DNA from 2 places in the Microbispora sp. CL1-1 genome. Region 2 is predicted to be linked to the other one. Evidence: predicted binding sites of a transcription regulator. Region 2 holds the regulator's gene; the other holds the start of a gene.
What was found. Region 2 encodes HrcA, which represses chaperone genes, less so after heat shock. Its sites were predicted from a motif close to TTGGCACTCTCNNNNNGAGAGTGCCAA; they were not measured.

Region 1 (20,459 bases), on a different contig from region 2:
ACCGCCCGCCGCGAGCTCGCCCAGCCCTTCGAGGTGCGGCTGCACGCCCCCATCGCGGCTCCGGACGAGCCCCACCTGGAACCGCTGCGGTGGCTGCTCGGCCTGGCCCGCACCGGGGTTCGCCTGACCGAGCGGCTCAACGTCGGGCGTGCCGTGGCCGCCGAGGCGGCCGACCGGTTCGGCTGGGGCAATCCCACCAGGCCGGGGGCCGTACGCGGCGAGGCCGACGTGCCCGCGCTCACCGAGCTGCGGCAGATCGCCGTACACGATCTCGGGGCACTGCGGCGCAGCGGCCGGAGGCTGGTGCTCACGACCACGGGCAGAAACCTGCTGGACGACCGCGCCGCCATGTGGGACGCGGCGGCGCCCACGCTGCTCGTCCCCGCGCCCGGGGAGCACGACTTCGAGGTCTCCATCCGCGAGTCGGCGCTGATGATCCTCGTGGACGGCGACGTGGTGCGCGACGGCGACCTGCGCGCCCGGATCGCCGAGGTGGTCAACGGCGAGGGCTGGCGCGCCACGGACGGCGGCCGGGTCGGCGGCGCCGACCTCACCGGCCCGCTCTCCCGGCTCCGCCACCGCCTCGACGCCCTGGGCCTCGACACGCTGGGCTTCGACACTCAGGGCGCTGGCGCTCAGGGCCCTGACGCTCCGGGCCTGAACGCTCAGGGCCCCGGCGCTTCGGGCGCCGACGCTTCGGGCCTCGTCGGCCCCGAGCCGGGGGCCGCGGCTCAGGAAGGCCAGGCGACGGCTTCGGCGCCGCGGGCGACGGGTTCTGCGCCCGAGGGCACGCGCCGCGAGCCCGTGACGCGGGTGGCGGGCGACGACGCGCCGTGGCGGCTCACGGACGCCGGGCGGCGCGCCGCGCTGGCCGCGCTGCGCGCCCAGGCCCTGCGGCCCCGCCAGTACGCCGGCCTGGGCTGAACGCACTCCACCGACCTCGGCCGACCCGGCCTTCCGCCGTCCGAAGCGGTGCCGCGTACGCCGCCAATGGCGGGCACCGGGCGCGGACGGCGGCAGGCCCCGGGGAGGCTTCAGGCGCAGACGGAGCCGTTGAGCCTGAACTGCGCCGGGGTCGGGTTGACTCCCGTGTGAGTGCCGTTGAAGCCGATGGTGATCGAGGCGCCGGCAGTGAGGTCCTTGCCCCAGGCCGGGGCCTCCGCCGTCACCTGTGTGCCGGTCTGGGACCACGTGGCCACCCATCCCGAGGTCACCTGCTGGCCGGTGTCCGGGAAGGTGAACGTGAGCCGCCAGTCCCTGACGGGCTGGGTGCCCGTGTTGGTGATCGAGATGTTCACGGTCATCCCGCTGGACCAGGGGTACGCCTGGTAGGTCACCCGGCAGGCGCCCTGGGCCGGGACCGACGGCGAGGTCGTGACGATGACGTCGTTGTGGACCCGCACCGTCACGCTCTCGGACGCGGGCCCCACCGCGCCCTTCGTGTCCACGGCCACGACGTGCAGCTCGTGGTCCTCGTAGGGGACGCCGTAGGGCGGCCACGGCAGGGCGAAGGTGCCCTCGGTGGCCGCGGGCTGGAAGGTCGCCACGTTGGTTGTGCCCTCCCTGACGTAGTAGCAGGCGATGCCGTCCTCGTCGGTGGCGGGCGCCCAGCGCAGGGTGACCGAGTTCAGGAACACATGGACGACCTCGGGCGTCCCCGGGGCGCTCGGCGGCGTGTTCTGCGGCGCCGCCGAAGAGGCCGGGCCGGTGTTGCAGGGCATCGCCGACGCGGCCGCCAGCAGCGGCGTCGTCACCGTCGCGGCTCCCGCCCCGGTCTCTGCCGCCAGCGGCGCGAACAGCGCGGCGGCCGCCAGGAGCACCGCCGTGAGCCAGGCGCTGATCTCCTTCTTCGATCTCATCGTCCGCATCCCTCGTGTCGATCGGCGGTCCCGGTGACGGCGATCGTCCACAGCGGAGGGCGGGCCGGTCAACGTACGCCGGAGCGGCAGGCCGTACGCGCCTGGTGGGCGGGGCACGGCGCTGCAACTTTCATCCGCGGCCTTCGAGGACCTCCAGGTAGTGGGCGTTGCGCATGATCCCGAGGATGTTGCCGAACGGGTCGGCGACCGAGGCCGTGACGAACCCGGGCCGCGCTCCGTGGGCGACTCGTGCTGTTTCGCGCCCATCGACAGCAACCTGTCCGGCCGTCCCGGCTGCGCCACCGGATCGAGGCCGTGCGCGCCGCGACGGTCGCGGTGCCGGGGCACGGCCCCACGGTGGACCCCGAGACGCTGATCTCGATCGCCGCGGCCGTCCGCGACCACGAGACCCTGCGGTTCGACTACCTCGGCCACCGAGGCGGCGAGGGACGCCGTACGGCCGAGCCGCACCGGCTCGTCTTCACCGGCCGGCGCTGGTATCTGCCGGCCTGGGACGTCGACCGCGACGACTGGCGGACCTTCCGCGCCGACCGGATGCGGCTCCGCGTCCCGAACGGCCCCCGCTTCACCCCGCGCGAACCGCCCGAGGACGGCGCCGCCGCCCACGTCGTACGCGGAGCGGGCTCGGCCGCCTGGAGGCACCGGGCCGTCGTACGGCTGCACGCGCCCGCCGATGTTGTGGGCGCGCGGCTCACCGCCGCGGCCGGGCTGCCGCGCGCCGACGGCGCGGACGCCTGCGTGCTGGAGACCGGCGGCGACTCGCTCCACAACCTGACCGCCTTCCTCACCGGGCTCGACGTGCCCTGCACCGTGCTCGACCCGCCCGAGCTGCGCGATCATCTGCGCGCGCCGGCCGGACGCTACCTCGACGCGGCGGGCGGACGGCGAGCGGATAACGTGTGAGGTCATGCCGGACGAGACATCCGCCGCAGGCGACGACATCCGACGCGTGACCGCGTTCTGGCGGGAGCTGGGCCTGCCGGGCCTGATCGACGTCCACACCCACTTCATGCCGGAACGCGTCCTGACCAAGGTGTGGGCCTACTTCGACTCCGCCGGGCCGCTGGTCGGCCGGCCCTGGCCGATCGCCTATCGGCTGGCCGAGGACGACCGCGTCGAGCGGCTCAGGGCCTTCGGCGTGCGGGCGTTCACCTCCATGCTCTATCCCCACAAGCCGGGCATGGCGGAGTGGCTGAACGACTGGGCCGCCGGTTTCGCCGCCCGGGTGCCCGGTTGCCTGCACACGGCCACGTTCTTCCCCGAGCCCGGCGCCGGGCGATACGTCGCGCAGGCCATCGAGCGGGGCGCCCGGGTGTTCAAGGCGCATCTCCAGGTCGGCGCGTACGACCCGAACGACCCGCTGCTCGACGACGTCTGGGGGCTGCTGGAGGACCACGGCATCCCGGTCGTCACGCACTGCGGGTCGGGCCCGGCCCCCGGGCCGTACACCGGGCCGGAACCGATCGCGGCCCTGCTCTCCCGGCATCCCAGGCTGCCGCTCGTGATCGCCCACATGGGCACGCCCGAGTATGCCGAGTTCCTCGATCTGGCCCTGCGGCATCCGGCGGTCTTCCTGGACACGACGATGGCCTTCACCGGCTTCACCGAGGAGACCGCGCCGTTCCCCAGGGAGGCCGTCCCGCTGCTGCTGGAGCTGCAGGACCGCGTCCTGCTCGGCACCGACTTCCCCAACATCCCCTATCCGTACGGCGAGGCGCTGACGGCCCTGGCCGACCTGGACCTGGGAGACGAGTGGCTCCGCGCGGTCTGTCACGACAACGCCGCCAAGATCTTCGGCCTCGGTCAGGCCGAGGACATGACCTCATAGGTCATGCCGCGCTCCCGGGGGTCTTGAGCGTGCCGTGCAGCAGGATGTCCACGAGCTCCTCCGGGGACGCCTCCACGCCGCCGGAAGCGGCCTGAGGACGGACGAAGAGCATTCCCATGAAGACGGAGGCGATCTTCTCGGGCTCCAGGCGGAGCGCCGCCCGGTCGGGTTCGATCAGCTCGACCATCGCCTCGTGGATCGCCCTCATCGAGGCCTCCCTGCCTCGCGAGGCGCCGCCGCCTCCGGGCCTGCCTTCCTGGGCCCGCCCGCCGCTTTGCGGGGCCTGCCCGACGCTTTCCTCGCCCTGCCGTCCGCGGCGTTCGAGGCGGTGGCCGGTGCCGTGGAGGGCGCCGATCACGGCTCCCATGCGTTCCAGGTGGGCGCGCAGCGCCTCGACCGCCTGCGCCAGCCGGTCGGCGAGCGGGTCGTCCAGGGAGATCGAGGCCAGCTCGCGCAGCACGTGACCGGGGTCCGTCGCCTCGGTCACGCACGCGTCGAGCAGCTCGTCCTTGTCGGCGAAGACCCGGAAGACGGTGCCCTCGCCGATTCCGGCGGCCCGGGCGATCTGGCTCGTGGTGACGGCGGCGCCGCGCTCGGCGACCAGCGGAAGCGCGGCGGCGACGATCATCGCCCTGCGCTGCTCGGTGCTCATGGCCGGCGCACGCCGGCGGGGAGTGGTGTCCGTCATGCCCTCAATGTACGGAGTGAGCACTCACTCCGTCAAACGCGATGTTCAGCACGGCTCACTGGGGTCGTTCTCACCGGGGACGCCGTCGCCGGCCCGGGCCGCCATCGTCGGGTCGCAAACGGCCGGGAGGCGCAGGACGAAGCGGGCGCCGACCGGGCTGTCCTCGATTTTCAGGCTGCCCCCGTGGGCCTCCGCGATCTGGCGGGCGATCGGCAGCCCCAGCCCCGCGCCTCCGGCGTTCCTGCTGCGTGCCGTGTCCAGCCGGGTGAACCGGTCGAACACGATCTCGCGCTTGTCCTGATCGATGCCCGGCCCGTCGTCGCCGACCTCCAGCACCGCGGTGCCGCGCCCCTCGCCGGCCTCGTGCCGTACGGACACGGAGACCTTCGACCTGGCATGCCGTTCGGCGTTGTCGAAGAGGCTGGTCAGCAACCGGGCGAGGCGCATCCTGTCGCCGGCCACGATGGCGCCGGGCTTGAGTGCGCATTCGTACCGCTTGGTCTTCTGCGCGCGTCCCCGCAACTCCGCGGCCACGAGCACGGCCAGATCGATCCTGGCCTGTTCGCCGTAGACACCGTGCTCCAGCCGCTCGATGGTCAGCAGGTCGTGCACGATCGCCTCCAGCCGCTCGAGACTGGGCAGGATGGCCTCGCCCAGCTGGGAGACGCTGGTCTCCTCCGGCGCGAGGAGACCGTCCTCCACCTCGGCGCGCATGGCCGCTATCGGCGTACGCAGATCATGGGAGGCGTTGGAGACGAACTGGCGCTGATGTTGCAGCGCGCTCTGCACCTGCTGTAACGCGCCGTCGAGCCGGCTCAGCGTATGGTTGACGCTCTCGGCCATCGCCCGGATCTCGTCTCGCGCGGGCGGCATCGGCACCCGGCGGCTGGGACAGGTCTCGTTGATCTCATCCAGTTCCGTGCGGATGGCGTCGACCGGCCTGAGCGATGCCCGCACGTCCCGGTAACCCAGATAGGTGATGGCCGCGGCCAGCGCCGCCGCGCTCAGTCCCACCAGCGAGGCCAGCCAGGGATCGACCCACGGCGGCACCTGCGGGGCCGCGCTGTAGACCAGCCATCTCTCGCCGCTGCGGTGCGCCCACTGGGCCACGACGACGTTGCATCCGGGGGCCGCGAAGTCATCGCCGCACACGACACGACTGATGCTGTTCCTGGTGTCCGGCGGAATGAAGTTCGCCATTCTCGGCTTGCCACGCATATTCGCGGTCGCGGCGACCACCCGGCCGGACGGGTCGACCACCTGGAGATCGCGGCTCTTGTAGACGTCGAGCGGGTAGGTCATCTGCCCCCGCTCGATCTGGACGGCCACGCGGCCGCCCGCCGCCGAGATCTCCCTCTCGACGTCGTCACTGACGTAATGATGGATGCCCGTCATTATGGACAGGGCCAGCAGCGCGCACAGGAAAGTCGCCATCACCCCGGTGAACAGAGTGATGCGAAACGTGATGGAGAAACGGTCGTGCAGGCGCATCCTCCCCCCTCCCGGCCAGTGGACCATATGCGGCGGAAAGAACCGGAAAAGAAATGCCTGTCCTATATCGGTAGGCCGCCAGGGCCCCTCCACGTCTCCGGCGGAACACCAAGATTTCCCCGTCTCTCGTCCGCGTGTCCCCCTGTGCGGGCTCCCACGGCAGCTCGGACGGCGATAAAAGCGTCTCCAGCGTCGCACCCTGCATGGCCGGGTAGCGATTCGCCCCTCCTGATCGGGTGTGTCATCCCGGGAGCGCGCAGGCCCACAAAATCGAGTACGACATACTCAGTTTCCCTCATCTCAACCATGTCGCAGTGATTCGACAGCAGGGATTCGGCAAGCGGGGAGGGGCCCCTGGGCGGGAGAGCGCTGGTTCTCGGCGGCGGGCCGACCGGGATCGCCTGGGAGGCGGGTGTCTCGCCGGCCGGGCCGAGCAGGGCATCGACGTACGCGACGCCAGCCTCATCGCGGGCACCTCCGCCGATGCCGTGGTGGGAGCTCAGATCGCCGCGGGCCTCCACCCCGAGAAGCCGCTGGAGGCACAACTCGTGTACGGCGAACGCCTCGCGAAACCGACCGCCATGGGAGTAATAGGCCTGATTTGGTCGCTGAAGAGGTCAAAGAGCCCCCAGGAGTTCGGCGTACGAATGGGGCGTATTGCGCGAACTGCGGTCACGCCGCCCGAAGAGGAGCACATCGCGGAGATCGGGCGCCGGCTCGGAGACGTCCGCGGCTGGCCGAAAAACGCGCTTTCTGATCCCCGCCGTCGACGCCGGCTCGGGAGAACCGGCCGTCTTCGACGCGGAAAGCGGGTCGATCTGGTGCACGCGGTCGCGGCAGGTACCGGGCCAGGCATCCGGCCACCGGTGTCGATCAGCGGGCGCGCGTACATCGACGACCCGTCGCGCCGCGCACCCGCGGCCATGGCCGGCAAGGCCGTGGGCATCCGCATGGCCGCCGAGGCCGCCCACGTGTGGAACGACCCTCCGTACTGGAACACGACCGGGCAGGAGATGAGCCATCCAGGACGTGGCAGAGGCAGCGGAGAGGCACGGCAGATGGATCACCTGCCGGACCTTCGTCGTGGTGAAGCTATAGGGATGTGAACCCCCTGGTGCCGGCCGGCTCCGGACGCGGACGGCCGAAGACCAGCGCGGGCATCAGCCGGCCGCCGAACACCGTAGTAGCCGGATCGCCGGCCTGGACCGCGACGACCGCCGCCGGCATCACCAGGCAGGCGGGGGTGTAGAGGAACAGGTTGAGCCAGTAGAACGGCATGCCGGTGTCGGCGCCGATGCCGAACGCCCACACCAGGCCCGCCGCCCCGCGCAGCAGCACCCCGCAGCCCACCGCGAGGGTGACCAGCGAGGCGAGCCTGCCGCCTCGTCCGCGTGAGCGGGCCACCACCGCGGCGGCGCCCGTGGTCAGCGCGGCGACCAGCGGGATCAGCACGGGCGGGGTGAAGGGCACCTCCATGTTCAGCACGGCGAGAGACAGGGCCCTGACGTCGTGGGCGGGCCAGGTGCGGCCCGTCGTCCAGTAGAGGTGTGCCGCCGCGTCGGTGAGCAGAACTCCGGCGACCAGGTTCGCGAGGCGCTTGCGCGTTCGAGTGTTCACACCCTGGAGGAGGGGCCGCCCGCCGAGGAGGTTCCATGGAACCTTCCGGGCCTTCGCCTCCTCTGAAAGGACATGACCATGTCCTCGTCCTGGCCTGTCGCCGAGCTCGACCCGGTGCGACGGCTGCGCGTGCTCGCCTCCGCGATCGCGGGCGCGTACGTCAGCGAGCGCACGATCCCGGCCCCCTTCGACGTGGTGTGGGGCATCGCGAGCGATCTGGAGAGGAGCTTCGGCACCTTCGAGCCCGACATGAGGGGCCTGACCATCGACGCGGACCTGGGCGGGGGCCGGCTCGTGGCACGGGCCCGCAGCAGGTATGGCATGCGCGCCCGTTTCGACGTGGATCTTCAGCCCGGCTGGTGCTGGATGCAGAGCCGCTTCCTGCTCATCGGCCTGGCGGCCACCGCCGTGCCCGGTGGCACCCTGGTCGCCCAGACCGGCGGCGTCCGCGTCCCCGGGCGCGCGGCGCTGATCCCCATCGGCGTACGCGCCGCGGGCGAGCGCGCCCTGGCCGCCCTCGCTCTCCAGGCCGGGCAGACCGCCCGATGACCGCGCACGACACCGCCGCCCTGGTGGTGGCCGCCCAGCGCGGCGACACCGTGGCGATGAACGACCTGCTCAAGGAGCTCACGCCCTACCTCGGCCGGATCTGCGGCCCGATCGCGCTGGACGCCGGGGCCGACGCCGCCCAGGAGGCGCTGATCGCGGTCTTCCGCAACCTGCGCACGCTGAAGGAACCCGCCGCCCTGTACGGCTGGGCACGGGCGATCGCCGTACGGGAAGCGGTGCGGATCGCCAAGCGGGAGGGCCGCACGGTGGCCGCCGAGCTGACCGAGCTGCCCTCCCCGGTCGACGTCGAACGCGCCGCCGACATCAGGGACGTGCTGGGGCATCTGTCCCCCGAACACCGCGCGGTGCTCGTGCTGCGCGACCTGGAAGGGCTGGAGGAGAGCGCGGCGGCCCGGTTGCTCGACGTGCCGGCCGGCACGGTCAAGTCGCGCCTGCACCGGGCCCGCGAGAGCTTCAGGCGGGCCTGGCAGTCATGACCCAGGTTCGGACCACATGTGCGCTGGCTGCGGCGGGAACAAGGCGGTGGCCGTACCTCCCGGCGGCCCGGGGCAGCGAAAAGGCCCGCCAGGTGGATCACCTGACGGGCCTTCGTCGTGGTGGAGCTATGGGGATTTGAACCCCAGACCCCTTCGATGCGAACGAAGTGCGCTACCGGACTGCGCTATAGCCCCAACGACCTCGACTAGATTAGCAAACTCTGCGGGGTGTTCGCGCCACCAAATCAGTCCCCGGCCGCGCGGCGCCCGTCGGCGTACTGGTCGAAGACCTGCACACGCCTGCGCGCCTCGAACTTGATGATCTCCGCCTCGCGGGCCGCCTCGGCCAGGGCGCGGCGGCGCTCCCGCCGGCGGCGCAGGTGCTCGGCCCGCATCCGGGCGGCCCTCTCCCGCTGCTCCCTGTCCGCGCGTACGGCCACGCGCAGCACGGCGAGGTAGCCGAGCAGGAGCACGCCCGAGGGTGCGACCGCCCACCAGGGCATCACGCGTACGGCCGCGGTGACCACGGAGGCCAGCACGAGCAGGATGCTCCACAGGAGCCGCCGCCTGCGCCGGGCGAGGATCCGGGCGCGGCGGTGAGCGGCGACACGGCGGGCCCGCGCATGCCGCTCCGCCGCGACCTGGTCGGCCGTGACGGTCTCGTTGCCCGGGGCCGCGTCGGAAGCGGCGACGGCCGGCGGGGTGACGACCGTGTCGGCGTCGCCTCCGTCCGCATCCCCGTCGGAATCGTCGGCGTCATCGGCGTCGTCCGAGGCCTCCGGCGCCTCGGCGCAGTCGGCGGCGGGCCGCTCGGACAGCGTGTTCGCCACGGCCTGCTCCTCGAACAGCTCGTCGTCGGTGTGCCGGTCCCGGCGCAGCCACATGGGCAGCAGGACGCTGAGCCACATGACGACGATGGCCAGGTAGAGCAGGGCACTACCCATGCGGCCACCTCCGGACCGCCGTACGGGCGTGCCGGAGGGCATGGTGAACACATCCGTGGCCCTGGGTCGGCGGAGAGGTGTTCACGTCACGCACCGTAGGACTGTGTGTCACTGAATGACGAGCATTCAGTCCGGTGTGTCGCGAGATCGTCAAAGCTCTTCATGTAATTCGATCCCGTGCGAACGCGCGATTTCCACAGGCCAGCGCGTGCGGGCCGCTACCGGTGGGCCAGCGGCGGCCGGGGCGGGAGGGACGGGATCCGCTTGCTCATGGCGATGCCTCCGGTGACACGGTTTCTGTCGAGTGCCACCGAGCATCACAGCGCCCGCTAGTGATCGGCTTGTCCTTCGATTGCAGCCGGCCGTACGCCGGCTCCTAACCGGGGCTGGACTCGCTGCGGCGGGCGGCCGAGTTCATGGTGCGGCGCCACTGGACGAGCAGTCCGCGGGGCACGTCCTCCACGGTCAGCGCGTAGCAGATGTGGTCGCGCCAGGCGCCGTCGATGTGCAGCTGACGCCGGCGGATGCCCTCCTCGCGGAACCCGAGCTTCTCCACGACCCTGCGGCTGGCCTGGTTCTCCGGCCGGATGTTGGCCTCGAGGCGGTGTAAACCGGTCGTGAAGAAGCAGTGGTCCACCGCCATGGCGAGGGCGGTCGGGATGATGCCCCGCCCGGCGAGCGCGCCGTCGACCCAGTAGCCCACCTGAGCGGAGCGGGCCGATCCCCACACGATCGCGCCCACGGTGAGCTGCCCGGCGAACCGCCCCTCGTACGTGACCACCCAGGGCATGGCCATGCCCTGGCGGGCCTCGCGGCGCAGCGTGCCGACCATCGAGACGTACGGCCCGAGACCGGTGCGGAACAGCGGGGTCTCGGGGTTGCTCGGCTCCCACGGGCGGAGCCATTCGGCGTTGCGCAGCCGGGTGTCGCGCCAGTCACGGACGTCACGCAGGCGCAGCGGCCGCAGCCCGACGGGCCCCTCGGCCATGGTTGCCGGCCAGCCGCGAAGTCGATCCATTCGTCAATCATCCACCGGAACACGGTCAACGCGCCACGCGGGACGCGCCGCGGTCTCGGCCGGCTGCTCAGCGGGCATGATCGCCGCCGTGGATCTGGTCGACGACGTGGGCCAGGATCGGGGTCAGCACGGCCATGCCGTCCCGTACGCCGCCGGAGGACCCGGGCAGGTTGACCACCAGAGTCGTGCCCGCCTGCCCGGCGAGACCCCGGGACAGGATCGACGCCGGCACCTTCTCCCGGTTGACCTGACGGATGGCCTCGGCGATGCCGGGAATCTCCCGGTCGAGCACCCGGCGGGTCATCTCCGGGGTGAGATCGAGGGGCGTCACCCCGGTGCCGCCCGTGGTGACGATCACGTCGTAGCCCGCGGCGACGCCCTCGCGCAGCGCGGCCTCGACGGCGTCGCCGTCCGGGATCACGCGGGGCCCGTCCACCTGGTCGCAGCCCGCCTCCTTGAGCAGGCCGGCCAGCAGCGGCCCGGACCTGTCCTCGTAGACGCCCGCGGACGCCCTGTTGGACACCGTCACCACCAACGCGCGCACGCCTTACTCCTGTCCGGGCCGGGTCCAGTGGCCCGTCTTGCCGCCCGTCTTCTCCTCGACCCGGACGTCGCTGATCACGGCCGCCGGGTCCACCGCCTTGACCATGTCCACCAGTGCGAGCGCCGCGACGGTGACGGCCGTGAGCGCCTCCATCTCGACGCCCGTCCTGTCGGCCGTACGGACCCGGGCGGTGATCTCCACCCCCTCGTCCACGACGGCGAGGTCGACCTTCACGCCGGTCAGGGCGATCGGGTGGCACAGCGGCACGAGGTCGGGAGTGCGCTTGGCGCCCATGATCCCGGCGATCCGCGCCACGCCGAGCGCGTCGCCCTTGGGCACGTCACCCGCGCGGAGCACGGCCACCGCCTCGGGCGACAGCAGCACGCGCCCGGTCGCGACGGAGGTGCGCGCGCTCACGTCCTTCTCGGAGACGTCCACCATCCGGGCGGCGCCCGACTCGTCCACGTGAGTCAGCTTCGCAGTGCCGTCATTCACAGGGGTATCACCTCCACCTCGGCGCCCTCGGGCAGCGAGGTCTCGTCCTCCGGCACCACGATCAGCGCGTTCGCCCCGGCCAGCGCCGCGAGCTGGTGCGAGCCCTGCCCGGTCACCGGTGCGACGCTCTCGCCCGTCAGCACGGCCCGCAGGTACGACCGCTTGCCCGCCGGGGACCGCACCGGCCCGGTGAGGGCCGCGCGCGCGGTCGCGGGCGGCCCGGCCGGAAGGCCCTGCATCGCCCGCAGGGCCGGCTTGACGAAGAGCACGAACGACACGAACGACGAGACCGGGTTGCCGGGCAGCGTGAAGATCGGCACGCGGTCGGGCCCCACGACGCCGAAGCCCTGCGGCATGCCCGGCTGCATGGCGACCTTCTCGAAGGTCACCGTGCCCAGCGGCGACAGGGCCTCCTTGACCGGCTCGTACGCCCCCATGGAGACGCCGCCGCTGGTGATCACGGCGTCGGCCCGCACGAGCTGGGCGTCCAGCGTGTCCATGAACTCCTTGGGGTCGTCGGTCACCGAACCGGCCCGGAACCCCTGCGCCCCCGCCTCGCGTACGGCGGCGGCGAGCATGAAGCTGTTGGACTCCCAGATGCGGCCCGCGCCCAGCGGGGTGCCGGGCTCGCTGAGCTCGGCACCCGTGGACAGCACGACCACCCTCGGCCGGGGCCGCACCAGCACCCGGCGGCGGCCCACCCCGGCGAGTATCCCGATCTGGGCGGGCCCGATCCTGACGCCCTCGCGGAGCACCACGTCGCCCGCCCGCACGTCCTCGCCCGCCCGCCTGATCGCGTTGCCAGGCGGGGCCGGCCTGTCGATCCGTACGCGGGCGGTGCCGCCGTCGGTCCACTCCACCGGAACGACGGCGTCGGCGCCGGTGGGCACGGGCGCCCCGGTCATGATGCGGGTGACCAGGCCGGGGCCGAGGGCGTTCAGCCCGCCGTCCCCCGCCGCGACGTCCCCGATCACGGGCAGCGTGACGGGCGCGGCGGCCACGTCCTCGGCCCGTACGGCATAGCCGTCCATGGCCGAGTTGTCGAACGGCGGCAGCGGGACGGGCGAGGCGACGTCCTCGGCCAGCACGGCGCCGAGGGCGGCCTCGATCTCGACCTCCAGCGGTGCGAGCGGTCGCACCACCGCGAGGATGTCGGCGAGATGGCGGTCGACGGGTTTCATCGGCTCACTGTCCGGACTTGTCCAGGAACTCCCGCAGCCACGGCAGGAACTCGGGGGCGAGGTCGTCCCGGTTCGCGGCGAACTGCACCACGGTCTGCAGATACTCCAGCTTGTTGCCGGTGTCGTAACGACGGCCGCGGAACAACACGCCGTGCACCGGACCGCCCTCCTCCGGGCCCATCGATGCAAGGGTGCGCAGGGCGTCGGTGAGCTGGATCTCGCCGCCGCGTCCCGGCGGGGTGCGCTCCAGCACGTCGAACACGGCGGGGTCGATCACATAACGGCCGATGACGGCCCAGTTGGAGGGCGCCTCGTCGGCCGGGGGCTTCTCCACGAGGTCCGTGACGCGGACGACGTCGTCCTCGTCGGTCGGTTCGATGGCGGCGGCGCCGTACAGGGAGATCTGCTCGCGCGGCACCTCCATCAGCGCGATGACGCTGCCGCCGTAGGTCGCGCGCGCCTCGATCATGCGCTTGAGCAGCGGGTCGCGGGGGTCGATGATGTCGTCGCCGAGCAGACAGGCGAACGGCTCGTGGCCGACGTGCTGCTTGGCGCACAGGACGGCGTGGCCGAGACCCTTCGGCTCGCCCTGCCGCACGTAGTGCATGGTGGCGAGGTCGACGGGCTCCTTGACCTGGTTGAGCCGCTCTTCGTCGCCCTTCGCGCGAAGAGCGTCCTCAAGCTCGTACGCTACGTCGAAGTGGTCCTCGATCGAACGCTTGTTGCGGCCGGTCACCATGAGGACGTCCAGCAGTCCGGCGGAGACGGCCTCCTCCACCACGTATTGGATGGCCGGCTTGTCGACGATGGGCAGCATCTCCTTGGGGGTCGCCTTCGTGGCGGGAAGGAAGCGGGTGCCGAGACCCGCGGCGGGCACGACGGCTTTGGTCACGGGATCGAAGTCAGCCATGAGTAGACACTAACGGAGCAGTCTTTGGACAAGATGAACCTGCGTCGGCGTATATTGCGCGGCCGCTCGGAGCTCGATCCCGGGACGTTGCGCGAGTCGTCGGCGGCCATCAGGGAGTTACTCCTCGACCAGCCGTGGGTGCAGATGGCGGGCCTGGTGGCCTGCTACTGGTCGACGGGCACCGAGCCGGCCACGCAGGGACTGATCCTGGCCCTGTGGAAGCACGGCGCCACGGTGATGCTGCCGGTGCAGCGCCCGGACGGCGACCTCGACTGGGCGGTGTACGACGGGCCCGACTCCCTGGTCCCCGGTCCGTACGGAATCATGGAGCCGGTGGACGTCCGGCGCGGCGTCGACGCGATCCGCACCGCCGCGCTGGTGATCGCGCCGGCCCTCGCCGTCGACCGGGTGACCGGCGTACGGCTCGGCCGCGGCGGCGGGTTCTACGACCGGGCGCTCGCCCGCGTCGGGCCGAATGTGCCAACGGTGGCGCTCCTGCACGAGGGCGAGTTGCTGGAGGGGGTTCCCGCCGAGCCGCATGACCAGCGCGTCCGCTTTGCTGCTCTTCCCAGCGGAATCGCCCGCTTGGTACAGATATGACAAGATTGACATAAGAGACGGCGAAGGGAGCGGATCGGTCTGAACGTCTGGCTGCTCCTGTCCGCCGTCGTCGTCATCGCGGCCATCGCGTCCGTACGGATCGCGCATCGCACCGGCCTTCCCTCGCTGCTCCTCTATCTCGGCCTCGGGCTGCTGCTCGGCGAGGGCGGCCCCATCGGCATCAACTTCGACAACGCCCAGATGGCCCAGCAACTCGGCCTGGTCGCGCTCGCCGTGATCCTCGCCGAGGGTGGTCTCACCACCAACTGGAAACACGTACGCGACGCCGTCCCGACGGCGCTCGTGCTCGCCACGGTCGGAATCGCGGTCAGCGTCGTCGTGCTCGCGGCGGGCGTCGCCGTCCTGCTCGGCATGGAATGGCGCATGGCGCTGCTGCTGGGCGCGTTCCTGGCGTCGACCGACGCGGCGGCCGTGTTCTCCGTGCTGAGACGGCTGCCGCTGCCGCCCCGGCTCGCCGGGATCCTGGAGGCCGAGTCGGGCTTCAACGACGCCCCGACCGTCATCCTCGTGATCATGCTGAGCGCGGGCTCGTCGTTCGAGCTCTCGCTGCCGCACATCCTGCTGGACACCACCGTCGAGCTCGTCATCGGCGCGGCCGTCGGTCTCGCCGTGGGCCCGGCGGGGGTGTACGCGCTGCGCCGGGTCGCGCTGCCCGCCTCCGGCCTCTACCCGATCGCGGTGCTGGCGCTGGCGTTCATCACCTACAGCGGGGCGACCCTGCTGCACGGCAGCGGGTTCCTCGCGGTCTACCTGACCACGCTGGTCCTGGGCAACGCCAGGCTCCCCCACCGCGCCGCCACGCGCGGCTTCGCGGAGGGCGCCGCCTGGCTCGCCCAGATCGGGCTGTTCGTCATGCTCGGCATGCTCGCGGACCCGGGCGAACTGCCGGGCGTGCTCGTCCCAGCCGTGGTGTCGGGCCTGCTGCTGGTCCTGGTCGCCCGGCCGGCGTCCGTGGTGGTGTCCGCGGCGATCGCCCGGCTCCTGCGCCTCGGTGCGCTGTCGTGGCGCGAGCAGGTGTTCCTGTCGTGGGCCGGGCTGCGCGGTGCGGTGCCCATCGTGCTGGCCGCGATCCCCTGGGCCGCCGGGCTGCCGGGGGCGAAGGGCCTGTTCAACGACGTGTTCATCATCGTCATCGTGTTCACGATCCTCCAGGGGCCCACGCTGCCGTACCTCGCCAGGCTGCTCGGCCTGGCGGCGGAGGGCGAGGCCCGCGACCTCGACGTGGAGGCCGCGCCACTGGAAGAGCTGAACGCCGAGCTGCTGCAGGTCCGCATCCCGCCCGGCTCGCTCATGCACGGTGTGGAGATCTTCGAGCTCCGGCTGCCCGCGAACGCCATGGTCACCCTCGTCGTACGGAACGGGCAGTCGTTCGTGCCCACGCCGACGACGCGGCTGCTGGCGGGCGACCAGCTCCTCGTGGTCACCACGGCCGCCCAGCGGGAGACGGTCGAACGCCGCCTGCGCGCCGTCAGCCGCCGCGGCAAGCTGGCCGGCTGGTACGGCGAACGCGGCGGCTGACCGTCGTAGGGGCTGCTTTCGCGTGGCGGTCCGGGCTGAGTTTGCGCTGCGGCGGTCCGGGCGGTGGTTTGTGACGCGGTCCGGGCCGCGGTTTGCACTGCGGCGGTCCGGGCTGCGGCGGTCCGGGCTGCGGCGGTTTGGGCGGCGGTTCAGGGCTCGGTTCGGGCTGCGGACGGATCGCGGACGGATCGCGGGCGGACCGCTCGTGGATCGCGGGCGAGGCTCGGCGGGAACCCGCTGGGATCTCGGCGGGAGCCCGGCGAGATCTCGGCGGGGATCTTGGCGGGGATCCTGGCGCGCGCGAATGGGACGGCGCGGGGCAATAAACCGGGCTGGAGTGGCGTTTGGGCTTGTTGACTGCTTACCATTAGCAATCGACCCGGTCGAGTGCCAGTCTCAGGAGGAGCGAGTGCCTACCTACCAGTACGCCTGTACCGCTTGCGGTGAGCAGCTGGAGGCCGTCCAGAAGTTCTCTGACGACCCGCTCACGGAGTGCCCAGCCTGCCAGGGCAAGCTGCGCAAGGTCTTCTCCGCGGTTGGCATCGTGTTCAAGGGCTCCGGGTTCTATCGGACCGACAGCCGTTCTTCGAGCTCGTCCACGACCACGGCCACCACGACGACGACGTCCTCGAAGTCGTCCGGCGACTCCGGCAAGAAGGAGCCCGCGACCTCCACGAGCTCGTCTTCGTCCTCGTCGTCGAGCGCCTCCTCGTCGAGCACGTCGTCGTCCGGTTCGACCGCCGCCGCCTGAGGTTATCCACAGGGGCCGACGGCACGCGCCGGACGTGCTGCGCCGTTCGCTAGTGTCGGCCCATGGTCAATCGCGCAGACATCGGGGTCATCGGCGGCTCGGGGTTCTACTCCCTGCTTGAGGACGCCGAAGAGATCGACATCACGACGCCGTACGGCCCGCCGAGTGACACGATCACCGTGGGCCGCATCGGCGACCGAACCGTCGCGTTCGTCCCCCGGCACGGCCGCGGCCACACCTTCCCTCCCCACCGCATCCCTTATCGGGCGAACATGTGGGCCCTTCGCTCCCTCGGCGTACGCCAGGTGCTCGCGCCCAGCGCGGTCGGGTCCCTGCGCCCGGAGATCGGCCCGGGCGCCCTCGTGATCCCCGACCAGCTCGTGGACCGCACGCAGGGCCGCGAGCAGACCTACTACGACGCGGGCGGGGCGGTCCACGTGTCGTTCTCCGACCCCTACTGCCCCTCCGGCCGGGCGGCCGCCGTGGCCACTGCCCGCGAGACGGGCTGGGACACGGTCGACGGCGGCACTCTGGTCGTGGTCCAGGGGCCCCGGTTCTCCACCCGGGCCGAGTCGAAGTGGTTCGCGGGGGCGGGCTGGTCGATCATCGGCATGACCGGGCACCCCGAGGCCGTGCTCGCCCGCGAACTCGCCCTCTGCTACACGACCCTCGCCCTCGTGACCGACCACGACGCCGGTGTGGAGGCCGGTGAGGGGGTCACCCACGAGGAAGTGCTGGCCTTCTTCGCCGCCAACGTGGAGCGGATGCGCACGCTTGTCGCGCAGGTCGTCGAGGCCCTTCCGGAGGAGCGCATCTGCCCCTGCGGCAACGCCCTCGACGGGATCAAGCTGCCGATCGAGCTCCCCTGACGCCGATGCGTGCCATGCCGTACGGCCCTGTCCGGCCGCGCGATCGGCGGCGGAACCGGCGGCGGAACCGGCGGCGCGCCACCGCCGCCGGGGCATCGCCTGGACAGGCGATCCATGGGGGCCATCGGCGTGAAGCGTCCACGATGCAACCGGCCCTCGCGAGGAGGCTTGCAAGGAGGCTCGCAAGGAGGCGAGAGGCGAAACCGAGATGGTCATGCGTGATCTGAAGCGGCTGAGGACGCGCCGTCGCCGTCCGATCGCCGCCGTCCTCGCCGGTCTGGCGGTGGCCTGCGTGCTGCTGGCCGTCCGCACCCCTGACGGGGTGGAGGTCCTCGCCGCCGCCCGCGATCTCCCCGGAGGCCGTCTGGCAGCCGCCGACGTCGTGGTCGTACGGCTCCCGCCCGATGCGGTGCCCGCCGGGGCGTACGCGCCGGGCACCCCGGTCTCGGGCCGCGTGCTCGCCGGTCCATTGCGTCGAGGCGAGCTCCTCACCGACGCCCGGCTGCTCGGCTCGGCCCTGTTCCGCCAGACCCTGGCCGGGCAGGCGTACGGCGGCCAAGCCGGCGGCGGCTCGGGCGGCGGCGACCCGGCCGACGGTGGTTCAGCCAGTGGCAGCGCGGCCGACAGTGATTCGGCGGACGTCGGCTCAGCCGGCGGCGGCCCGGCCGCGGCACCAGGGGCGCCGGACCCGCAAGCCGATGCGTCGGCTGCGCGAGCGGGAACGCCAGCCATCGAACCGGGTCTGGTCGCGACGCCGGTCAGGATGGCCGATCCCGACGCCGCCCGCCTGCTGTCGCCGGGAGACGTGATCGACGTCCTGGCGGCCTTCGAGGACGGGCCTTTCCAGGCCAGGACCGTCGCCCGGGAGGTGCGGGTGATCGCCCGGCCACCCGGCCGTACGGACGGCGGCGCGCTGCTGGTGCTGGCCACGACCCCGGCGCAGGCGGCCCAGCTCGCCCAAGCCCAGGCACAGGGCAGGCTGTCGATGACCATCCACCCGCACTGACGGACTGTGCCCAGGCTGTGGAGGGGCTTTGCCCGGGCGGCGGAGCGCGCCCGGGGTTTGTCAGAACGGCAGCGGGGCCGATCAGGCGGTGGTCACCTGCGGCGTGCAGGGGGCGTCCGTCGTCGCCGCCCCGGCCTGCCGTCAGGCCCGCTGGTCACGCGTGACCTGCCGAAACGTCTCCTCGGACCCGGCGTAACGCCCGGCGCCGAGGTTGCTCGGCCGAGGGCGATCGTCAGAGTTTCGCGCCAAGTTGGGGATCGTACTCCCAGTGCCAGGGCTCGAAGGGGCTGTGATACGACCAGTCGGGGTGTATCCAGCCATACCGCTTGCTGTTGGCCTCCAGCCAGTTGAACTGGACAGACCGGAAGTTCTGCACCCCGCCGCACAAGTCGACCGCGAGCCCCAGCCCGTGGTTGCTCTTGCCCGGAGTGGCGGCGAAACCGGGCCGCCGATAGTAGATGGACTGCTGCTCGCTCAGACTGCGATAGCTGTCCGAGATGCACATCGAGGTGCCGAAGCGCTTCTTGTAAGCGATGTTGAGATCGGCGAAGGCGATCGCCGCGTCCGCCCGCAGTTCCTCCCCGGCCTGCGGCAGGGGGCACAGGATGGTCTGGGGCAGCAGGCCGTTCGGGTACTGCTCCGCCTGGCCGATCCTGGTCGGGTCGCAGCCGCCCGCCCCCTTGCTGCTGATCTTCACACCAAGTTTGATCAGCGCCTTGGTCAGCGACCGCACCAGCGAGCTGGAGCGTTTGCGCAACGCGGCGACCTGCGCGCTCAGCTGCGCCTCCTGCAGGAGGCTGGCCGCCCGGAGCTCCTGCGCCTCCTCTGCGAGCCGCTGCTGCCGTTCCAAGAGCTTCACCGCGTCGCCGAGCACGTTGTTCCGTCCGGCGACGATGTGGTCGAGGTCGGCGATCCTCCGGAGCGTCTCCGTGCCGTTCCCCGCCCTGAAGAACGGGCTGAGCCCGTCGAGCGAGGGGTCCTGATACATCGACGAGGCGAGGTCCGACAGCGGCTTGCGCATCTTGTTGAGCTCCGCCGTGGCCTGCTGGAGACTCTCCAACTTGGCCGCCAGCGCCTTCTCGACGGTGCCGAACTTCTTCTGCCGCGCCACCAGTGCCCGGTTCGCGTCCTCGATCGACTTGTACGCCTTCTGAGCCTCCCGCCGCAGCTCGGTCAGCGTGGTGGGCTCCTTGTCGAGCGTCATTACGCTTTCCCCCGCGGACGCCGTACGGACCTTCGCGGTCGTGGTGTCGGCCAAGGCCGGCGCGGCCGTGCCGTACGGTGCGGAGACGGTCAGCGAAGTCATCGCCGTGACGACCGCGATCAGCCTGGCTGATCGAGGAGATGACACGATCGATTCCCCCGTTTGCGAACTCTTGACCTGGGTCAGGGACGCACGTTACTACAGCGCCCTGTGTGCCCGAGCCCCGGTTCGCATAAGTGCTATCGACCGGACACGTCGCATTTGCGCGTTTCCCAGCTCATCGCCCGCCTTCGGGCTGGCTCTCATGCTCCCGGCAGAGCTCCCACAGCCACGTGTCCCGCCACTCCGGCTCGCACGTGAACGTCTCCTCCTCGTGAGGCTCCGGCTCCTCCGTCGGCCGGCTCGCCTTCGGCGTCGTGGCCGTGTGGATGATCCGTTGGACGGGCCGGGCGATCGGAAGGATCCGTACGACCCCCTCGTAGAGACGCGCGGGACCGGGCGGCGCGGGCACCGGGGTCGGATTCAGCAGGGGTCTCGTCCCCGCCATCGTGATCACGTGGATCCTCTGAGCTTCTCGGCCGTCCACCGTTGGTGGCATGGCGGGCCGCGCAGCAGGCGTTCCGGCGGGGGCCCGATCTCCCCCGGTCTCGGCAGTGGTCTCGGCGCGCTTCTGGTCCGCCGCCCGAGCCGGTGCCGCGCGTACGGCCGCGCTGCCCGATAACTGAGCCCGCGCCCGCTCCCCATAGCCGGTGAAGTCGGCCATGAGCATGCCCGAGGCAAGGATCGCCGGCGCGAGCAGCGCCGCGACGAGCAGCACCGATCGCAGCCTGCGCGCGGATCCACGTCGC
Region 2 (9,447 bases):
GATCCCCAATCCCACCGGGGCGGGAACCTCGGTGGGCTGCTGGGTGGCGCAGTAGTCGGCGGCGCTCCAATAATTCGGTGCGGTGCTGCAGCAGATCCACGGACACTCGATGCCGTTGATCCGCTTGGTGGGGATGAGGAGGTAGTTGACGTACTTCTTCTTGCTCGGGTTGCCCTTCATCACCACGAAGTCTGGGTGGTTCTGCAGGCAGGTGCCTTTTTTGAAGCAGTCCTGACTTTTTGTCCAGAGGGGCTCCTTACTGTGGGGATTGCCGCAATCATTTTCGTCGGGGTCTGGGCCGCATGTCGGCGAAGGCGCGGAGAGCGCGTGCCCGGCGCCGGCGAGAATGCTCGCGCCTGTGAGTATGGTGGCGCCCGCCATACTGGAGAACTGGATGAACCGGCGCCGCGTCAGCTCGCTCGCCTCGTCGTTTTCATGCATGACTACCCCCGACAACCCGCATCTGTTGCTATTTGCCGCGATCTTCGCGCGCCTTGCGGTTCAGGCCGTACGCGAGACCGGAAACGGCGTCGTCAGTGAAAGATCGACGCACTCGGCGAGGTTGATCCCCTCTCTGGTGGCCGGTAAAAGCCCCTGGCGCAGGCTTGATTTTCCGTAGGAAAGATCGGAACACTTCCCCGGGGGGTCGAGAGAATCTCCTGGCGCGCGGCGAACGGACCCGGAAATCTCGGCCGGGCGAATGCTCATAAGAGATATTCCGGCATCGCATATCGTGCGATATTCGGGCGAGAGCGAAAAACCGGCAGTGATACCAGACCGGGCGTCGAGGGCAGGGTGCAAGTGGCGGCAGACTGGAGAGCGTGCCTTCCGTGCTTCCCGACGGCGATCCCGTCCCCCCGAGCGGCGAGCTGCCGTCCGAGGCCCTCGACGGGCTCGGCTCCCGTCCGTTCGGCTTCTACGTCCACGTCCCGTTCTGCGCGACGCGCTGCGGCTACTGCGACTTCAACACCTACACGGCGTCCGAGCTGGGGCCCGGCGCATCACAGCGCGACTACGCCGCCACCGCGGTCGAGGAGATACGGCTGGCCCGGCGCGTGCTGGGAGACGCCGCGCCGCCCGTGGAGACCGTCTTCTTCGGTGGCGGCACGCCGACCCTGCTGCCCGCCGCCGACCTCGTACGGATCCTGGACGCCATCGGCGAGGAGTTCGGCCTGCGGCCCGGCGCCGAGGTGACGACCGAGGCCAACCCCGAGTCCGTCGACCCGGCCTACCTGAAGGAACTGCGGGCGGGCGGGTTCACCCGGATGAGCTTCGGCATGCAGAGCGCGGGCGAGCACGTCCTCGCCGTCCTCGACCGGCGGCACACCCCCGGCCGGCCCGCCGAGGCCGTACGAGAGGCCCGCGACGCCGGGTTCGAGCACGTCAACCTCGACCTCATCTACGGCACGCCGGGGGAGAGCGACGACGACTGGAGGGCCTCCCTGGAGGCCGCGCTGGCCGCCGGGCCCGACCACGTCTCGGCGTACTCCCTGATCGTCGAGGACGGCACCCGGCTCGCCGCACGCATCCGGCGCGGCGAGCTGCCGATGCCGGACGACGACGTGGCGGCCGACCGCTACCTGATCGCCGAGGAGATGCTGACGGCCGCGGGCCTGAGCTGGTACGAGATCTCCAACTGGGCGGCGGGAGACGAGGCGCGCTGCCGCCACAACCTGCTCTACTGGACCGGCGGCGACTGGTGGGGGGCCGGGCCGGGGGCGCACAGCCACGTCGGCGGCACCCGCTGGTGGAACGTCAAGCATCCGGCGGCGTACGCCGCCCGGCTGGCGGCCGGGACCTCGCCCGCGCACGCCCGCGAGGTGCTGTCGGCGGAGGACAGGGCCGTCGAAAGAGTCATGCTGGAGCTGCGCCTCGCCTCGGGTCTCCCGCTGGCCGACCTCGCCCCCCAGGCGCGTACGGCGTGCGCGCGGGCACTGGCGGACGGACTGCTGGAGGTGGAGGCGTTCAAGGCCGGCCAGGCCGTGCTCACGCTGCGCGGCAGGCTGCTCGCCGACGCGGTGGTCCGGGACCTCACCCCTTAGATCCGGGATCTCACCCCTTAAACGGGGGCGGTGACGAAGTCGATCAGTTCTTCCACACGGCCGAGGAGCTCGGGCTCCAGGTCGGCGTAGGTCGTGACCCGGCTCAGGATGTGCCGCCACGCCTCCTGGGGGTCCATCCGCCAGCCGAGGGCGGCGATCACGCCCTCCTTCCAGGGCACGCCGCGCGGCACGTCCGGCCAGGCGGGGATGCCGAGCGCCCGGGGCTTGACCGCCTGCCAGATGTCCACGAACGGATGCCCGACGACGAGCACGTCGTCCCCGGACACCCGGGCGGCGATGCGGCTCTCCTTCGAGCCGGGCACCAGGTGGTCGACGAGCACGCCGAGCCGCCTGCCCGGCTCGGGGCCGAACTCCTCGACGATGGCAGGGAGGTCGTCCACCCCTTCGAGGAACTCGACGACGACCCCCTCCACCCGCAGGTCGTGTCCCCAGATCTTCTCCACCAGCGAGGCGTCGTGGACGCCCTCGACGTAGATGCGGCTCCCCTTGGCGACCTGCGCGCGCAGGCCCTCGACCGCGATCGACCCGGAGGCGCTCCGCAGCGGGCCCTTGGGGCCGGCCTGGGGCCGCACCAGCGTCACCGGTTTGCCTTCGAGGAGGAACCCGGCGGGCGTCAGCGGGAACACCCGCCTGCGGCCGAACCGGTCCTCCAGCGTCACGGCCTCCTTGTCGCAGGCCACCACGGCGCCGCAGAAGCGGCCCTCGGCGTCCTCCACCACGAGGTCGGGCTCTGCCGGGACCTCGGGGATCTGCCCCCGCCGTGGCCGCCGCCAGTCTCCGGAAAGCACGTCCCGCCCGTACATGCGGGGAACGCTAGCAAATCACGCCCTGCGGCGGCGGGCCGCGGAGCGGCGCGCGAGTACGACGATCGTCACGATCGGCGCGGCCAGGAAGCCGGCACGACCGGCAGGACGGCGAAGAGCACCCAGGGACCCACAGCAGCGCGGGGCCGGATCGGCCGGGGAGCGGCGTACGGCGGGGGAAACGGGTGCGGCAGCCACAGGGGCGCGCCGGGCCGTGCCGGGGGCATCATGGGCGGGGAACCCGCGTGGTCGCCTCGGCCGGCGCGGGTCTCTGGTGCTCGTGCATAGGGTGAAGAGTCGGCCATGCGGCTTGCGGTCGATTCGCAGCCCGCTTGTCCGTGCCCCCCTGCGCGTTATCGCACCAGGTGGGGTGGTAGCCGTACACTTGGCACTCGGGAACACAGAGTGCCAGAGTCGGTGTTTCCAGGCACAGGGAGGTGACACATTGCTCGACGACCGCAAGCTCGCCGTCCTGCGGGCCATCGTCGAGGACTACGTGTCCACCAACGAGCCGGTGGGGTCCAAGGCCCTGGCGGACAGGCACAACCTCGGCGTCTCTCCGGCGACGATCCGCAACGACATGGCGGCGCTGGAGGAGCAGGGCTACATCACCCAGCCGCACACCAGTGCCGGAAGGGTGCCGACGGACAAGGGATACCGGCTGTTCGTCGACCGGCTGTCCCAGATCAAGCCGCTGTCGGGTGCCGAGCGCAGGGCCATCGAGACCTTCCTCGCCGGGGCCGTGGACCTCGACGAGATCGTCATGCGTACGGTGCGGCTGCTCGCGCAGCTCACCCGTCAGGTCGCGGTGGTGCAGTATCCCTCGCTCACCAGGTCGTCGGTCCGCCATGTGGAGATCGTCCCGCTCGCGGAGCGCCGGGTCATGCTGGTGCTGATCACGAACACCGGGCGGGTCGAGCAGCGTGTGGTCGATCTGCCCGAGGCCATCGCCGACGACCGGATCGCGAATCTGCGCGCCGTGCTCAACGCGTGCCTGGACGGCTGCGGCCTGTCCCAGGTGCCGGAGACGGTGGCCGACATTCCCGACCGCCTGCCCCCCGAGGACAGGCCGGTGGCGGCCACGATCCTCTCCGTGCTGCTTGAGACGCTCGTGGAGCGGCACGAGGAGAAGATCGTCTTCGGTGGCACGGCCAACCTGGCCGCCGCCGACTTCAGCATCGGCCTGCGGGACGTGCTGGAGGCCCTGGAGGAGCAGGTCGTCCTCATCCGCCTGCTGGGGGAGACCGGCGGGCTTTCCGAACTGACCGTCCGCATCGGATCCGAGAACCCCTACAGCGGGCTCCGCGGCACGTCTATCGTGGCCGCCGGATACGGTTCGGGCGACAGAGAACTGGCCCGGCTCGGAGTGCTGGGCCCGACACGAATGGACTATCCGGTGACGATGGGTGCGGTGCGCGCGGTGGCGCGTTACGTCGGCCAGATCCTGGCGGGGTCATAAGTGTCCAACGACTACTACGCGACCCTTGGCGTACGGCGCGACGCCAGCCAGGAAGAGATCAAGAAGGCATACCGCCGTCTTGCCCGTGAGCTGCACCCGGACGTCAACCCCGATCCGGAGACCCAGGAGCGGTTCAAGGAGATCAACCAGGCGTACGAGGTGCTGTCCGACGCGGGCAAGCGCCGCATGTACGACATGGGCGCCGACCCGTTCGGCGGTGGCGGCGGAGCGGGGGCCGGAGCCGGCGGCTTCGGCGCGGGCTTCCCGTTCAGCGACATCATGGACGCCTTCTTCGGCTCGGCGGGCGCCGCGCGGGGGCCCCGCTCCCGTGCCCGCCGGGGCCGCAACGCCACCATCAGGGTCGAGCTCGACCTGGCGGAGGCGGCCTTCGGCACGACCCGCGAGATCGTGGTCGACACGGCCGTGGTCTGCGAGGTCTGCCAGGGCTCCGGGGCGGCGTCCGGCACGCACCCCGACACCTGCGACATGTGTCACGGGCGCGGCGAGGTGTCGCAGGTGACCCGTTCGTTCCTCGGCCAGGTCATGACCTCGCGTCCCTGCCCCCAGTGCGGCGGGTACGGCAGCGTCATCCGGCACCCCTGCATGGAGTGCTCGGGCGAGGGACGGGTGCGGACCCGGCGCACGATCAAGGTCAGGATCCCGGCCGGCGTCGAGGACGGCACGCACATCCAGCTCGCCGGCGAGGGCGAGGTCGGCCCCGGCGGCGGGCCTCCCGGCGACCTGTTCCTGGAGATCGTCGAGCGGCCGCACCAGATCTTCGAGCGGCGCGGCGACGACCTGCACTGCACGGTGGCCATCCCGATGACGGCCGCCGCGCTCGGCACCTCGCTCACGATCGAGACCCTCGACGGCGCGGAGGAGATCGACATCCGGCCCGGCACCCAGGCCGGCCAGGTCATCCCCCTGTACGGCAAGGGCGTCCAGCGGCTCAACGAGACCGGCAGAGGCGACCTGCTGATCCACGTGAACGTCGAGACGCCGAGCAAGCTCGACCCGCAGCAGGAGGAACTGCTGCGCGAGCTGGCGAAGCTGCGCGGCGAGGAGCGCCCGCCCGGCAAGTTCTCCCCGGGCCAGCAGGGCTTCTTCTCCCGCCTGCGGGACGCCTTCAACGGCCGCTGAGCTGATCGCATGACTGTTCCCGTGTTCCTGTCGGACGCGGCCGGCCAGACGGGGGACACGATCGTCCTCGACGGGCCCGAGGGGCGGCACGCCGCCGCCGTACGCCGCCTGCGGCCGGGGGAGCGGATCGACCTGACCGACGGCGCGGGGCGGGTGGCCGAGTGCACGGTCACGGCGGCGGGGAAGGACTCGCTGACCGCCGAGGTGCTGCGCCGCTATGAGGTCCCGCCGCCCCGGCCGAGACTGGTGGTCGTCCAGGGCCTGCCCAAGGGCGACCGGGGCGAGCTCGCGGTCGAGATGATGACCGAGGCCGGGGTCGACGTGATCGTCCCCTGGGCCGCCTCCCGGTGCGTCACCCAGTGGAAGGGCGACCGGGCCGCCAAGGCCCTCGCCCGCTGGCGCGGCACGGCCCGCGAGGCGGCCAAGCAGGCCCGGCGCTTCCATCTGCCCGAGGTGACAGAGCAGGCCACGACCGCGGCGGTCGGCGCGCTCGTCTCGTCGGCGGCGCTCGCGGTCGTCCTGCACGAGGAGGCCGCTGAGCCGCTGAGCCGCCTGCCCCTGCCGGAGGAGCCGGGCGACATCGTGATGATCGTCGGCCCGGAGGGCGGCGTCACCGACGAGGAGATCGCCACGTTGCGGGCCGCGGGAGCCACGCCGGCCCTGCTGGGGCCGACGGTGCTGCGCACCTCGACTGCGGGCGTGGCCGCGGCGGCCGTCCTGATGTCCCGCTGCGGCCGCTGGTGACGCACGGCCGCGGCGCATAGCCCGGCCTCGGCTCATAGTCCGGCCGCGGCGCATAGCCCCGCCACGGCTGACAAAGCCGTCCCGTCAACTCGGAGGCCGGGACCGGCCCGTCCACCGGGCCGCGGACCCCGGCCGACGACCAGGGGGCCGGGTCAGGGCGAGGGCGAGGGCGACGGGGCCGCCGCCGCTTCGGGCGTCGCCGCCTCCGCGGGAGGCGGCGTGCTCGGGGTGACCGGGGGCGCGGACGTCGTGCGCGGAGGCGACGACGGGCGGCGCGAGACCGACGGCGTCGTCACGGGCGTCTCCTGCGTCACCGACGTGGGCGAGCACGTCGGCGGGAGGGCCGTGTCGGGCTCGATCACCCCGGCCTCGGGGGTGGGCGTGACGCAGGGATCGGACGGCGACGGCGACGGTCTGGTGGTCGCCTCCGTCTTGGGCGTGGGGGTCGGGCTGGGCCGTTCGCGCGACGGGCTCGGGGTGACGGGCACGATCACGACCGGCCGCGAGGGCTCCGCCGGGTTGGGCGGCCGGATCACCGACGAGGTGTCCCTGTTGTCCTCACGTTCGTCGCCGGCGTTGGAGATGCCCGTTGATTGCGCCACCTGGTCGCGCAGGCCGGGGACGATCATCACGACCGCGCCCGCCACGAGCACGGCCCCGGCGGCGGCCGCTCCGACCCGCCGCCACAGCAGGTGCCGCAGGCCGCGCAGACCACGCTGCTCGATCCGCCCGCGGATGATTTCGAGTCCATCGGGAGACGGCACGACCGAGTCCGCCTCCGCGCGCAGGGCACGGCGGAGCAGCTCGCCGTACTCGTCGTCGGGAGGGAAGGTCATGAGAACTGCTCCAGTGCCATCCGTAGTGCGGCCATGCCGCGGGCCGTGTGACTCTTCACGGCGCCCTTGCTGATCCCCATCGCGTGGGCGATCTCGGCTTCCGACAGGTCGCCGTAGTATCGCAGCACCAGTGCCTCGCGCTGCCGGGTGGGTAAGCCGCGCAGCGCCTCGATGACGGCCGAGCGCTCCAGTTCGCCGATCGCGCCGTTCTCAGCGCTGGGCGCGTCGGGCAGCCCCTTGGGCGCGTACTTCTCGACGACCGCTCGGTGCCGCAGCACGGAACGCGATCGGTTCACGACCGATTGCCGAAGGTAGGCCAGTGCCTTGTCGGTGTCCCTCAGCCTGCGCCAGGCGCCATGAAGGGCGACGAACGCGTCCTGAACGACCTCTTCGGCGCTGGCCACATCACGCACCAGCAGCACGGCGAGACGCACCAGTGACCGATAGTGAGCGCTGTAGAGCGCCGTCACGGCCATGTCGGCATCCCACCCGACGGGCACCGTTCCCAACGACCTGTCGGCCACGAGGGTCTCGGTGGTCACATCAATAGGACGCTCGTCATCCTCGGGGGGTTTACGTTCTTCCGAATCATGAGGGGGCATGGCCCAGTGGTGTCCTCGCCCGACACTAGGGGGGTTTTCTGGTGCAGTCTCGCACACTCACCCTAGCCCGGGGGATCATTGCAGTCATCAACTAGTGTCAACGGCTAGGCTTTCGCGCGTGAGCGACTGCCTCTTCTGCAAGATCGTGGCCAAGGAGGTCCCGGCGGACATCGTCCTGGAGACCGGGCGGGCGCTGGCCTTCCGCGACATCAACCCGCAGGCCCCCACCCACGTCCTCGTCGTGCCGAGGGCCCACCACGAGAACGCCGCCGCGCTGGCGGCGGCCGACGACGGCCTGGCAGACGACCTGCTCAAGGCCTGCCACGCGGTGGCCGTACAGGAGGGCGTGGCCGAGAGCGGCTACCGGATCGTGTTCAACACCGGAGAGGGCGCCGGGCAGACGGTCTTCCACGTCCACGCGCACGTCCTCGGCGGCCGGGGCCTCACCTGGCCCCCCGGCTGAGCGGCTAAAGTGGGGAGGGAGCTAGGGAGGCGATCAGGGCCGCAAAGGCCGCCCATGTCCGAGTCACAGCAAATGCACAAGACCCAGGCCAAGGTAGTCATCCCCGAGGGGCAGCCGATGGTCAGCCTCCTCGGGTCGGGCGACGAGCTGCTACGGGTCATCGAGGGCGCCTTCAGCGCCGATATCCACGTGCGGGGCAACGAAATCACGATCACCGGCAGTCCCGAGGAGAGCGGCATCGTCGTGCGCCTCTTCGAGGAGCTGGTGGAGCTGGTCGGCTCGGGTGCCGAGTTGTCCCCCGACGCGGTCGAGCGCAGCATCCACATGCTGCGGCAGGCCACCGACCGTCCGGCCGAGGTTCTGTCCCTGGACATCCTGTCCTCGCGGGGCCGCACCATCCGCCCGAAGACGGTCAACCAGAAGCGGTACGTCGACGCGATCGACAGGCACACGATCGTCTTCGGCATCGGCCCCGCCGGCACCGGCAAGACGTATCTGGCGATGGCGAAGGCCGTGAAGGCCCTCCAGAACAAGCGGGTCAACCGGATCATCCTCACCCGCCCCGCCGTCGAGGCGGGGGAGCGGCTGGGCTTCCTGCCCGGCACGCTCTACGAGAAGATCGACCCCTACCTGCGGCCGCTGTACGACGCGCTGCACGACATGCTCGACCCCGAGTCCATCCCGCGCCTGATGTCGGCGGGGACGATCGAGGTCGCGCCGCTCGCGTACATGCGCGGACGCACGCTGAACGACGCCTTCATCATCCTGGACGAGGCGCAGAACACCTCGCCCGAGCAGATGAAGATGTTCCTGACCAGGCTCGGGTTCAACTCGAAGATCGTGGTCACCGGTGACGTGACCCAGATCGACCTGCCCGGCGGCCAGGACAGCGGCCTGAAGGTCGTCCAGCAGATCCTCGACGGCATCGAGGACATCCATTTCAGCAGGCTGACCAGCGCCGACGTCGTACGGCACAAGCTGGTGAGCGACATCGTCGACGCCTACGGCCGGTACGACGCCGCGATGGCGTCGGAACCGCGCGCGATCAACAAGCGGCCGCGGAACAACCGGCGGTGAGCGCGACCATGACGGGTGAGGAGACCCCGTGAGCATCGAGGTGGCCAACGAGTCCGGCGTCGAGGTCGACGAGTCGGCGCTGGTCGAGCTGGCCGGGCACGTCCTCGGCCGGATGGGGATCAACCCGCTGGCCGAGCTGTCGATCCTGGTGATCGACGAGGCGGCGATGGCCGAGCTGCACGAGCAGTGGATGGGGGAGCCGGGGCCGACCGACGTGCTGGCCTTCCCCATGGACGAGCTGCGGCCCAACGTCGGCGGCC

Region 1: the regulator HrcA is predicted to act here: its motif matches at 16,149-16,175, upstream of HCK04_RS37140 (FmdB family zinc ribbon protein).

What each region holds. Positions count from the first base shown of each region.
Region 1 is NZ_JAATEK010000057.1:21,600-42,058, forward strand. It holds gene HCK04_RS37045 (hypothetical protein) at 1-924, shown strand, start outside; gene HCK04_RS37050 (cellulose binding domain-containing protein) at 1,035-1,859, opposite strand; gene HCK04_RS37055 (WYL domain-containing protein) at 2,175-2,783, shown strand; gene HCK04_RS37060 (amidohydrolase family protein) at 2,788-3,708, shown strand; gene HCK04_RS37065 (TetR/AcrR family transcriptional regulator) at 3,710-4,396, opposite strand; gene HCK04_RS37070 (HAMP domain-containing sensor histidine kinase) at 4,442-5,887, opposite strand; gene HCK04_RS37075 (patatin-like phospholipase family protein) at 6,202-6,993, shown strand; gene HCK04_RS37080 (DUF3995 domain-containing protein) at 6,980-7,504, opposite strand; gene HCK04_RS37085 (hypothetical protein) at 7,583-8,053, shown strand; gene HCK04_RS37090 (sigma-70 family RNA polymerase sigma factor) at 8,050-8,550, shown strand; tRNA gene HCK04_RS37095 (tRNA-Ala) at 8,669-8,745, opposite strand; gene HCK04_RS37100 (hypothetical protein) at 8,796-9,494, opposite strand; gene HCK04_RS37105 (GNAT family protein) at 9,871-10,512, opposite strand; gene HCK04_RS37110 (MogA/MoaB family molybdenum cofactor biosynthesis protein) at 10,580-11,056, opposite strand; gene moaC (cyclic pyranopterin monophosphate synthase MoaC) at 11,060-11,551, opposite strand; gene glp (gephyrin-like molybdotransferase Glp) at 11,548-12,732, opposite strand; gene galU (UTP--glucose-1-phosphate uridylyltransferase GalU) at 12,737-13,642, opposite strand; gene HCK04_RS37130 (5-formyltetrahydrofolate cyclo-ligase) at 13,676-14,242, shown strand; gene HCK04_RS37135 (potassium/proton antiporter) at 14,294-15,781, shown strand; gene HCK04_RS37140 (FmdB family zinc ribbon protein) at 16,191-16,532, shown strand; gene HCK04_RS37145 (S-methyl-5'-thioadenosine phosphorylase) at 16,595-17,401, shown strand; gene HCK04_RS37150 (SAF domain-containing protein) at 17,616-18,407, shown strand; gene HCK04_RS37155 (M15 family metallopeptidase) at 18,640-19,758, opposite strand; gene HCK04_RS37160 (hypothetical protein) at 19,889-20,459, opposite strand, start outside.
Region 2 is NZ_JAATEK010000023.1:116,487-125,933, reverse strand. It holds gene HCK04_RS25100 (CDP-diacylglycerol diphosphatase) at 1-441, opposite strand, end outside; gene hemW (radical SAM family heme chaperone HemW) at 822-2,042, shown strand; gene HCK04_RS25090 (DUF3097 domain-containing protein) at 2,060-2,866, opposite strand; gene hrcA (heat-inducible transcriptional repressor HrcA) at 3,312-4,325, shown strand; gene dnaJ (molecular chaperone DnaJ) at 4,326-5,465, shown strand; gene HCK04_RS25075 (16S rRNA (uracil(1498)-N(3))-methyltransferase) at 5,475-6,209, shown strand; gene HCK04_RS25070 (hypothetical protein) at 6,362-7,045, opposite strand; gene HCK04_RS25065 (SigE family RNA polymerase sigma factor) at 7,042-7,521, opposite strand; gene HCK04_RS42735 (histidine triad nucleotide-binding protein) at 7,766-8,110, shown strand; gene HCK04_RS25055 (PhoH family protein) at 8,165-9,187, shown strand; gene ybeY (rRNA maturation RNase YbeY) at 9,216-9,447, shown strand, end outside.